2 regions of the Paenibacillus sp. ClWae2A genome follow, and region 2 is predicted to be linked to the other one. Evidence: predicted binding sites of a transcription regulator. Region 2 holds the regulator's gene; the other holds the start of a gene.
What was found. Region 2 encodes LexA, which represses DNA repair genes until DNA is damaged. Its sites were predicted from a motif close to CGAACATATGTTCG; they were not measured.
Positions count from the first base shown of each region.

Region 1: QVE09_RS03070 (DNA polymerase IV) is a predicted target of LexA. The motif match lies at 4,337-4,350, and genes of this name have one in related genera.

Region 1 is NZ_JAULSQ010000001.1:767,174-772,547, reverse strand. It holds gene QVE09_RS03090 (NADP-dependent oxidoreductase) at 1-857, opposite strand, end outside; gene QVE09_RS03085 (RCC1 domain-containing protein) at 1,027-1,914, opposite strand; gene QVE09_RS03080 (YhjD family protein) at 2,356-2,724, opposite strand; gene QVE09_RS03075 (YolD-like family protein) at 2,708-3,073, opposite strand; gene QVE09_RS03070 (DNA polymerase IV) at 3,070-4,287, opposite strand; gene aroE (shikimate dehydrogenase) at 4,623-5,374, opposite strand, start outside.
Region 2 is NZ_JAULSQ010000001.1:1,090,378-1,095,751, forward strand. It holds gene QVE09_RS04530 (LysM peptidoglycan-binding domain-containing protein) at 1-281, opposite strand, end outside; gene lexA (transcriptional repressor LexA) at 579-1,205, shown strand; gene QVE09_RS04540 (aldehyde dehydrogenase) at 1,309-2,610, opposite strand; partial or broken gene QVE09_RS31515 (Ger(x)C family spore germination C-terminal domain-containing protein) at 3,138-3,804, opposite strand; gene QVE09_RS04550 (hypothetical protein) at 4,404-4,817, opposite strand; gene QVE09_RS04555 (phosphotransferase enzyme family protein) at 5,207-5,374, opposite strand, start outside.

The sequences.
Region 1 (5,374 bases), 320 kb from region 2:
AACGGGAATGTCGCCCCTACAATCGACTTAATCTTTTTCTCCTCCATCAGATCGGCCATTCTCTGCAATTGATCACCATCTGGCTGAAGCCAAATCCCTTTTGCTGATACATGGTGAGACTTAGCCGTATCATGATTAGGTTCACCAACAATAGTAATCAGTCTTCCGGTATTTGGTTTAAGCACCTTATAGCTATTCTCAGCTACTTCACCGCCCATCGTGTCAAACACTAAATCTATATCTTTTAGAATCTCTTCAAAGTTCTCCTTTTTGTAATCAATAACTTGATCAGCACCTAATGAATAGAGAAGTTCATGATTTTTTTCACTTGCTGTTGTAACAACATGAGCGCCGGCATACTTTGCTAATTGAATGGCATAAATACCTACACCACCAGCGCCAGCGTGAATAAGTACAGTTTCACCTTCTTTTAAATGGCCATGAGTAAACAATGCCTGCCATGCTGTTAAACCCGCTAAAGGTACAGCCGCAGCCTCCTCATATGAGATTGAATCAGGTAGTTTTGCCAGTAGGTGCTCATCAACTGCTGTATACTCAGCATACGTACCGAAACGAGTTGTTTCAGGACGACTGAATACGCGGTCTCCCACGTTCCACTTCGTAACGTTTGAACCAATTTCAGTTATGACTCCAGCTGCATCCCACCCTAAGATAATAGGAAATTCCCAATCAAACATTTCTTTTAAGTAACCCTCTCTTAATTTCCAATCGATTGGATTAATGGATGTAGCCTCTAGTTTTACGACCACTTGATTAGCTTCTGCACTTGGTTTATTCACTTCCTGCTCAACTAACGCTTCTTTACTTCCATATTGATTAATTACAACTGCTTTCATTTTTGTAACACTCCTTTAAGCTAATAGCCTTTTAACGTGCTATTCCCTATTGTTTAGATCTAGTCACTGAGCGTTAATGAATATTATCCTTACTTATTTTTTAACAACTAGAATAAAATTATGCAAAAAAATAAGCGGACAAAAGACATGTTGCATCTTATTACATTATTTATTGTTGGATGTTGCTCCATCCGCTTACATTACATTGTCCATAATCATTATTACCCACAGTAACTAACGTACCATCAGATTTAAGTCCAATCGTGTGGGCACATCCCGCCGAAACAGCTCTAATGTCATGCCAGCCACTTACATCACATTGGTGATGTTTATTCGAACCTACAGCAACCGTCGTACCGTCAGACTTAAGACCAATGGTATGATAACTCCCTGTTGCAACTGCTACAATATCGCACCAACCACTTACGTCGCATTCACCTTCATTATTTCTACCCGCAGCCACTACCGTGCCATCCGATCTAAGCCCAACCGTATGAAGATATCCCGCCGAAACAGCCAGTATGTCACTCCAGTCGTTTACGCTACATTGGTTATACTTGTTGTTACCAACTGCTATTACCGTTCCGTCTATTTTAAGACCGACTGTATGCCAGTCACCCGTCGTGACCGATACAATATCATGCCAGCTGCTCACGTTGCATTCACCTTCATTATTTCGCCCCACCGCAACCACGGTGCCATCTGATTTAACCCCAACAGTCCGGCACCAACCTGCCGAAACGGTTACAATATCCCGCCATTCGCTTACATTGCATTGGTCATGCTTATTCCAACCTATAGCTGTTACCGTACCATCAGATTTAAGACCAACGGTATGGGCATTCCCGGTGTTCCTAGCCATATGAACATTACCAGCAACAACTGCGACGACATGACACCATCCACTTACCTGACATTGACCGTATTTATTATCGCCCACAGCTACTACTGTTCCGTCAGATTTAAGAGCAACGGTATGACGACGACCAGCCGTTATGGTACAGTTACGGAACGGTTTAACCTGAAACACCGTTTCCTTCCGTGAATTGTCGCCCATATCTTTCCTCCCTGCATCAAAATGAAATCCTCCGTCAGCTCACCTGGAAGTCATAAAGTGTAGCGTTCATATCTTTCACAGAAAACAGTCAAAAGGACACTAACATATTAACCTTATTCGACGTTGTATTCTAATACTCCTAGCTGTCAAGATAGCGGAAGCACGTCGTACTAATCCAGATGCGTTGATACCATCTGTTTGAAAGATCCAGCCTAGTTTCATTTGTGATAATATGTATAAATTTGTATATTAGTATCTATTTACCTCGTAATTCCTTTCATTTGATATGGTTTAATATGCCAATCCAAAAAATGAGACAAAAAATACCGACCTTTCAACTTCAAAGGTCGGTTTACCCAATAGGGAGAAGAAAACAATGGTTATAACTGTATTATATCCACCCTATGCCGTTATATACCGTATTCCGCTCTAACTATATGTTTATCTTGTCATATCAGTGATATCAACACTCATATGTTCAGTAAGCATTAAGGTTACATCCACTTTCACTTTGCTCCACAATAGTGTCATTTTATGAATGTAACCTCTTACCGAATAGTCTACCGTTAAACTCAGCTTAGATCTCTTTTCATCTATGATTTTAATATGATGTTCCTTTAGCCTTTGTTTCGACTTGTACATCTCTAAAGCAATTTTCTTTTGGGTACCGTCTAGGTAATCAATATACACCGATTTCATCTTAAAGTTTGAAGCGTATATTTTATGCTTATCTACCTCCAGAGCACCTAAAAGATACGGAAGTTCTACCAGCCTCTTGACGAGTGCAAGTTCCTCAGAAGTTTGTCTCACCGTACACACCTCCTTCTTCAAACTTTACAGTGACCAATTGATCAAAATCGACCCATTCAAATCCATTATCCATTTCAATTTTGATTTTTTTTCCAAAAGCACTGACTGAAGTGACGATCCCGTGTATATACCGATTGCCTGACTCAGTAAATATTTCAAAGGTGGCTTGCAATGTATAATTGAGCGACATATCTATATTCTGAGTAATAATCTCCCACTCATCTTCATGTATCAGTGGTTTCGTTTGATAATGAATTTGAGTTCGATGCTGTATAATTCGTTCTTTATGTTGTGGAAGCATCATGCGGCTCGATTCCCATAATCCATTGGCCTCCAGTTTTTTGCTCATTTGTAATGCCCCCCAATTTTAGATGCTCGATCGATCGCTTGGCCAGCAGCCGTAATGGAGCTCGCTCGTAGGATAGCAATGTCGCCAAATCGATCCTTAATGTCGTCCATCACCTGATCAATGGCCCGTTTCTGCTCTTGATCATCAAAAAACGATAGTTGATATGTATCCGCATTGGATAATTGAGAAAGGGATACGCCTACACGGCGTACAGGTTGCCCATCCCAGTGTTGATGGAATATGCGTTTGGCTATCTTGCATATATCAACAGTTATGTTTGTGGGATCAGACAGTTTAACCTGTCTGTGAAAGCCAGATGGGTGGTCAAAATCGGCTCCAGCTACACTCACGGAAACAACACTCCCCATCAGCCCCTTTTTGCGAGCTCTTCTGCATACTTCTGTGCAGATATCGAGGATCACCACTTCAATCTCCCAAGCCTCTGTGAAATCTCTTGGCAGGGTCATTCCGTTTCCGATATCCTTTTGTGTACTGTGTGTGTTGACGGTTACCGGTGAATTGTCGAGTCCATTAGCAACTCGCCAGATGACTTCTCCATTAACCCCCCACTTACTTCTTAATTTGGAAAGAGGCGTATTCGCCAGGTCTCTAATGGTTCGGATGCCCATCTTCCATAGATGTTTTTGCATTCTTGAGCCAATCCCCCACATATCGCGGACGGGCTTATCTCCAATGTGGAGGTGTAACTCCTCTTTCTTTAAGTGGAAAATGCCACCCTCAGCTTTTTTAGCAATCATATCGCAGCACAATTTACTGATGATTTTGTTTTCACCAATGCCAGCTCTCGCGTAAACGCCTGTTTCATTATAGATTTTGTCTTGAATTTGCTTGGCTAAATCGATTGGATTATTACCAAATAGATGCATAGACCCTGTAAAATCAGCGAATAACTCGTCTATACTGTACGGTTCAACGAGATCGGTGAACTCTTCAATAATGGACATGATTTGAGTCGATACTTCGATGTATTCTTGCATGTGGGGTCTCACAATGATCAGTTCAGGGCATTTCTGAAGGGACTGCCAGAGTGGTTCCGCGGTAGACACCCCCTTAGCTTTGGCTAATGGACAAGCGGCAAGAATAATTCCAGAACGTCTTGCTGGATCACCTGCGACAGCGAGTGGTCTATTTTTGTATTGAGGCATTTTCGCCTTTTCGACTGAAGCATAAAAGCTCTGCATATCAATGAGCATAATAGTTCGCTGCTTAGTCCACACTGAAATCACCCCTGTACTTTTTTTGAGAACATATGTTTGTATATATTATAAACGGAACACATGTTCTTTATGCAAGAGGTAAATATTTATAGTAGGCATACGACCAAGTGATACCATCTCAAGCTTATGAATAAGGCTCCGAGCGTTTAAATAGACTGAGTTGCAAATTCACTGTAACCAGTGTGTCGTTGGCTCGGGAAACGAACTTATACCGGAAAAAGAAAAAAGCCGCTAAACATAGCGGCTTTAATAAGAGCAGTTTTTGGTATTCAACTGTAATAACTCTAATATCAACTTACCCTATTATCCATTCATATTTCTGTACCAAATACGCTCTCTTTCACCTCTGCAATTGGCATATCTTCTCCTGTGAATAGTTTGTAAGCAAGTGCGCCTTGCCATAACACCATACCGAGACCGTTAATCGCTTTGGCACCAGCAGCTTCGGCCTGTTTTAACAGTTTTGTTTTGCGAGGATTGTATACAACATCGGTTACTACCAAATCTTTGCGTAACACATCTTCTACATCGTCAACAATACTCAATTCATCTAATGGTTTCATGCCCAAGCTTGTAGCGTTCGCTAAGATAGCACTTTCTGCGATTTCTTTACGAAATGCTTCTTTATCTTCCAAAGGGAAAACGTTAGCCTTCACGCCGAAGTGTTTCATCTCATTGTTAATATATGCTGCATTTTCTTCTGCCTTGGAGAAGAATTTGTCATTTCTGGCGAAGATACTAATCTCTTTAATGCCTGATTGAACCAACTGAATAGCGATCGGTGTTGCAGCACCTCCAGAACCGACTAAAGTTACTTTTTTTCCGTTTAGCTCGACTGCATGTTCTTCAAGATTTTTTACGTAACCTAATCCGTCCGTATTATATCCGACCAACTTGCCATTTTTATTGACGACGGTATTACTGGCTCTTGAGAATTTAGCGGTATCATCCAGCTCGTCCAAATACTGAATAACATCGATTTTGTTTGGCATGGACACATTGAATCCTGCAACGCCCATTGCTTTCATACCTTCAACTGTTTCTTTCAACTTCTCTGGCCCAA
Region 2 (5,374 bases):
GTATCCATATTCGTCGGTTTATGTTCCAAAGAAATACTCCATAATGTTTCCCCTTGTGAAACAGCTATCTTTCCTCCAGGCAAAACATCATTCTCATTGCCAGCAAATACAGTTATAACAGTGCTGCATCCAATAAATATAATCAAAGAGGTAATGGCTACCTTTAACATCCATGAAGAAATCTTGAAACGTTCTAAAACCTTCTTGTAATTCCCTATGTTAGACTTCACCAGTTCCGAATTCATCGGTTCATAAATGCTTTGATAAGTAGAATATCTCATTAAATACCCGCCTCCAAACGTTTGTTCCTATCTGTTGAAATCAATATAACACGAACACTTGTTTTGTTCAATAGATTTTCAGAACAATTGTTCGCTTCTTTTTTGAAGGGGAAATATCTTATTTGAAATCCTTTTGCAAAGGCATTTGCAGTATTATGCTCTGACTTTTGGACAAATTCTGTTCTATAAGTTAAAAAACACTGATTTAATGCTATTTTATTTAGAACTTATGTTTGTACGAACGGAGGTTCTATGTTATAATTTTCCCAAACGTTACTAAAATGGGGTTGATACGGTATGTCGAAGATATCCAGCAGGCAGCAGGCTATTCTGGAGTTTATACGAAATGAAGTCCGGTTGAAGGGGTATCCTCCTTCCGTACGGGAAATTGGGGAAGCTGTTGGACTGGCTTCCAGCTCAACAGTACATGGACATTTGGATCGTTTGGAGAAAAAAGGTTTGATCCGGCGCGATCCTACCAAGCCAAGAGCCATTGAGCTTTTGAGCCAGGAAGAATCTGAGCATTCTCATCAATTTGCTCATAGCGTTGCACGTATTCCTGTCGTTGGTAAGGTTACAGCCGGGGTTCCAATCACTGCAACCGAGAACATTGAAGACTACTTCCCCCTTCCTACACATTATGTAGGCGAACAAAAAGTGTTTATGCTTTCGGTAGTGGGAGATAGTATGGTGGAAGCTGGAATCGTTAATGGGGATTACGTTATTGTCCGTCAACAGCAAACTGCTGATAACGGTGATATCGTTGTTGCAATGACTGAAGACGATGAAGCTACAGTGAAAACGTTCTATAAAGAGAAAGATCATATTCGCCTTCAACCGGAGAATGCGACCTTCGAACCTTTACGTTTGAAACACGTTAGTATTCTGGGTAAAGTCATTGGCCTTTTCCGAGATATTCATTAATATTTAACTTGAGTAACAAAACTAGATGCAATGAAATACAAAAGAGGTTGTCCTGATGAACAAGACAACCTCTTTTGTATTTTTATATTGTTTTAACTGCTAATTATTCACTGCGTTTCAGAACACTCTTGTGATGCGAGAACACATCAAAGCTCTGTTGTCCGTGATATGAGCCCATGCCGCTCTCTCCTACACCACCAAACGGGAGATAGTGTGAAGTCATATGAGAAAGTGTGTCATTAATACATCCCCCACCGAAGGATACTTGATTCAGAACCTGTTCCTGCAGTTGCTCATCCTGTGTGAAGAGATATAGCGCCAATGGTTTTGGCCGGCGAACAATCTCATCTAGCATGGGGTTCAGGTCACTGTACGTAAATACAGGAAGAATGGGACCAAAGATCTCTTCTTGCATGACAGATGACTCCCAGTTCACATCTCCAATTACCGTCGGCTCAATCAGCAACTGCTCACGTACAGAACGTCCACCTATTAGCGTTTTGCCATCTGTGAGGAATTTCGACAACCGATCAAAGTTACGCGCATTAACAATATGCGGGAAATCAGCGTTCTGTAACACATCATCCCCAAATTTATCTTTGATCTCTGCGCCAATCATATCGATCAGTTCATCATGAACTTGTTCATGCACAAGCAAGTAATCCGGAGCAACGCATGTTTGCCCCGCATTCAGGAACTTACCACGAACAATACGCTGGGCCACCAGCTTCAGATCTGCATCACTGTGCACAATAGCAGGACTCTTGCCCCCTAGCTCCAGGGTTACAGGAGTCAAATGCTCCGCAGCTGCCTTCATAACGATGCGACCAACACCCGTGCTTCCTGTGAAAAAAATATAATCAAACTTCTCTTTCAACAATGCTGTGCTAGCTTCGACTTCTCCTTCCATAACTGCGATATACTCTTGAGGGAAGATCTCCTGAATCAGATCATATGTCAGACGAGATACCGCTGGTGTTAATTCAGAAGGCTTGATAACTGCACAGTTACCAGCTGCAATTGCTCCAATCAGTGGACCAAAGGCCAGTTGGAAAGGATAGTTCCAAGGTGCAATAATAAGAGCCACACCGTATGGTTCAGGGTAAATGGTGCTCACCCCATCCGGCATAGCCGAATTAGTTGGAACTTGTTTTGGTGCAGCCCATTCCTGCAGGTGTTCTAATGCAAAATCCAGTTCACCTAAAACAATGCGAATCTCTGAACTGTAAGCTTCTGCCTCGGATTTGTTTAGATCCGCCCGAAGTGCGTCTTGAATCCGCTGCTGATACTTTTCAATTCCTTTTCTAAGCTGTTGAAGCGCATTAATCCGATAATCGATATTTTTAGTTTGTCCTGTATAAAAAAATGTACGTTGTTCTGTCACCAGTTGTTTTGCCTGATCCATATTAACATCTCCAATTAATTATCTAAAATTAAATTGCTAAAAATTTAATTAAAGTATACCTCTTCTATATGAAACTTTCAACATACAATTGAAACATTGATTTTCATGTAATTTGAAACATGATTGGAATTTTGAAAGTGTGAAAGCAAATACTCCCGCCTATTTCTTAGCTATCAAATTTCTAAGGAAGCTTGATTTAAATCTTTTGCTTTCGACAGTTTAATGTACTGTAGAAAGAATTCTATTTTCAGTTTCTTTTTCAGATAAATGACAATGATTTTGCGCTTACATGAATTGATACAATTCTTCAGATGGAGAGATTTTACCACTCAAAAAACTCTCCTTTCATAAATCAAAAAGGGCTTTACGTTTGGGTAGGAGTGAGAGAAGTAATGACCAGCATCCTGTGGACCAAAGAGCAAAAAATGATAACTTTTATGGCTACTGCAATCGATTTTTTTCGCTATATGTTGCCAATATCAAATGGAGTCAACGGATTTAGATTTTTTATCTGTTGACTTCTTCTGCTAGTAAGCATTTTTTTTGAGCATTTTCCCCTGTTCTTGTTTATCAGTAACATTTTCCTTAAAATATAATTCATTTAACACATTAATTTTTACATTAATATGCTGTGTCAGTTTAGGAAACAAAATAGTTTTCCAGGCATTCACCTGTTTTTCCGTTAAGTAGGGCCGGTATATCATGCCCACGCCAAGGATATCCGAACCATACGATTGTATCTTTTTAGCCGTCTGATTAAATTGAAGTTCTAATTTCTCTTGCAAATCTTTCTCTATAGTGGCGTTTGGATTTTCCTTCAGGACTCTCTGTAATGAGAACATTCAGCTTAATGAGTGTATACCGTTTTGGAATCTGCCCACTCCAAGTAGGTTGATGTTTTATTTGGGCATTATTGATGAGAACGCTGGTGTTTTTTGCAATCTCAATTGTTCCTCCCTTATATTTACCTTTAAATAAGTTAAAAAGTAGTGTTTCTTCCTGGTTAAGCGTGCCTGCCATGTGATCTTTGCGCATTATAGCCGTTCCTTTGAAGGTGAACAAGGTTCTTTCCCCATTTTTTAGCATCGGTAGCACCATATCTTCTGTGTAAGAATTCAAGTTTTGAAGGGCCTCCCAAATCCGTACAATGGATTGATTAGGTGTCCATCCTGCATCCTTGGCTGAAAAAATCATAGGACGATATTTCCGGTGTGAGCGAGATTTGATGATACAGATCTCGTAGTCAAAAGATTAAACACCATCTGTGTGACGATCCCAAAATACAAAAAAGCTCATCTTCTGGAAGATTGGACTTATAACTTAGTTGTTATCCCTTTTGTTAATTTACTATTTCACAACTATTCTCATTTGAATGGGTGATGTTCTTTCTAATACCCGATATCTCTCAATTGCTTCAGTTGCAACACCTTCAGCATTAGGAATACAGTAACCGTTCTCTCGACATGTACCATCATCTCTTACCAGAAGTTTTCCCATCATTCCTACAGCTACCCATTTGGACGCTCCAACCGAGAAACCTAGGTCTGTGAAGGATCATGGATTGATTAAAGCTGTTTTCAATGTGCGTGATGGGACTGTAGCCTCCCCGTTTCCATCTTTTCATGGACGCTCTCCTCATTTCATTTAGTGTATCTGAGGTGGCTTCGAGTGTCCAATTGGATTAGGGAGCTTCAAAGACATAATGGGGTTCTTAATAAATACATCATGCAAATTCTGCAGAATATGAAGTTTAAAGCTTACATTCTAAAATATTCGTATGGCTGGGGGTAGCGTCAATTTTTGTGTAGTAAGATTATCCAACGGAACGTTGTTGGGACTGCAGGCATAGTCAAATAAGGGTAGGTAAGGAATGTAACCGTGCTGAACAACTCCAAGCTGTTATCAGCACCAGCGGAGCCTTCCAATTCCGTCAGCAGGTTAGGCACTCTCCTGAATAGACCGTTAATTTTAAGGTACTTCACATAATCAATGGTTTGATGCAGATCTGCCTTCTCCATACTTCCAAAAACATTAAAATCTCTGAGGAACTCATCGAACTTATCCCTCAAATCGATGACCAAGGAGCACTTCGAAGCTCCACCCTCCAGCTTCGTTGTTAACTTTACCACATACGTACTCTCCGTATAGGACAGATGATTTCCATATAAAAGCTCGATCTTCCATAATGCCTCAACCGTATTTGGCATCTCGCTGACCTGCACATCCGGCGCAAACTATCAAGCCCCTAGAAAAGAAAAAAGACGACCCACTAATCCGAGTCGGCTTCATTCCAACTGAATGCAAGTTTAAAAAATCACGAAACGACCCAAAACAGCTCCGTCAAAATATACCCCGAAAATGAAGGGGAACTAGAGAAGCTGAAGAACAACTGGATCGGACAAACTTCATGAATAAGCATAAATCTTCATAATAAACAGAAAAGTTTCAGCGTTAAGTACACAAGTAGATCTTATATAAACTCGAAGTCATAGCTCACGTTTTTAAAACTTGATGATATGAACAAACACTCTAAACAGCGACCTATTGTAAATCATCACCTTAAGATATCATTATTTTAGCCCGGTATCGGTTAGTATTAATCCACATTTACAGGCTCGATCACTTCGAATAAAAATGGATTACCATTTAAATATTCTTTTATATATGCTTGGGCATACTTTTGTTCATCGATTAAACTGGTTGTTTCTCTTGGATCAGAGGAGTGATGGCAGGAGTTCTCGATCATGAACATGACAAAAAAACA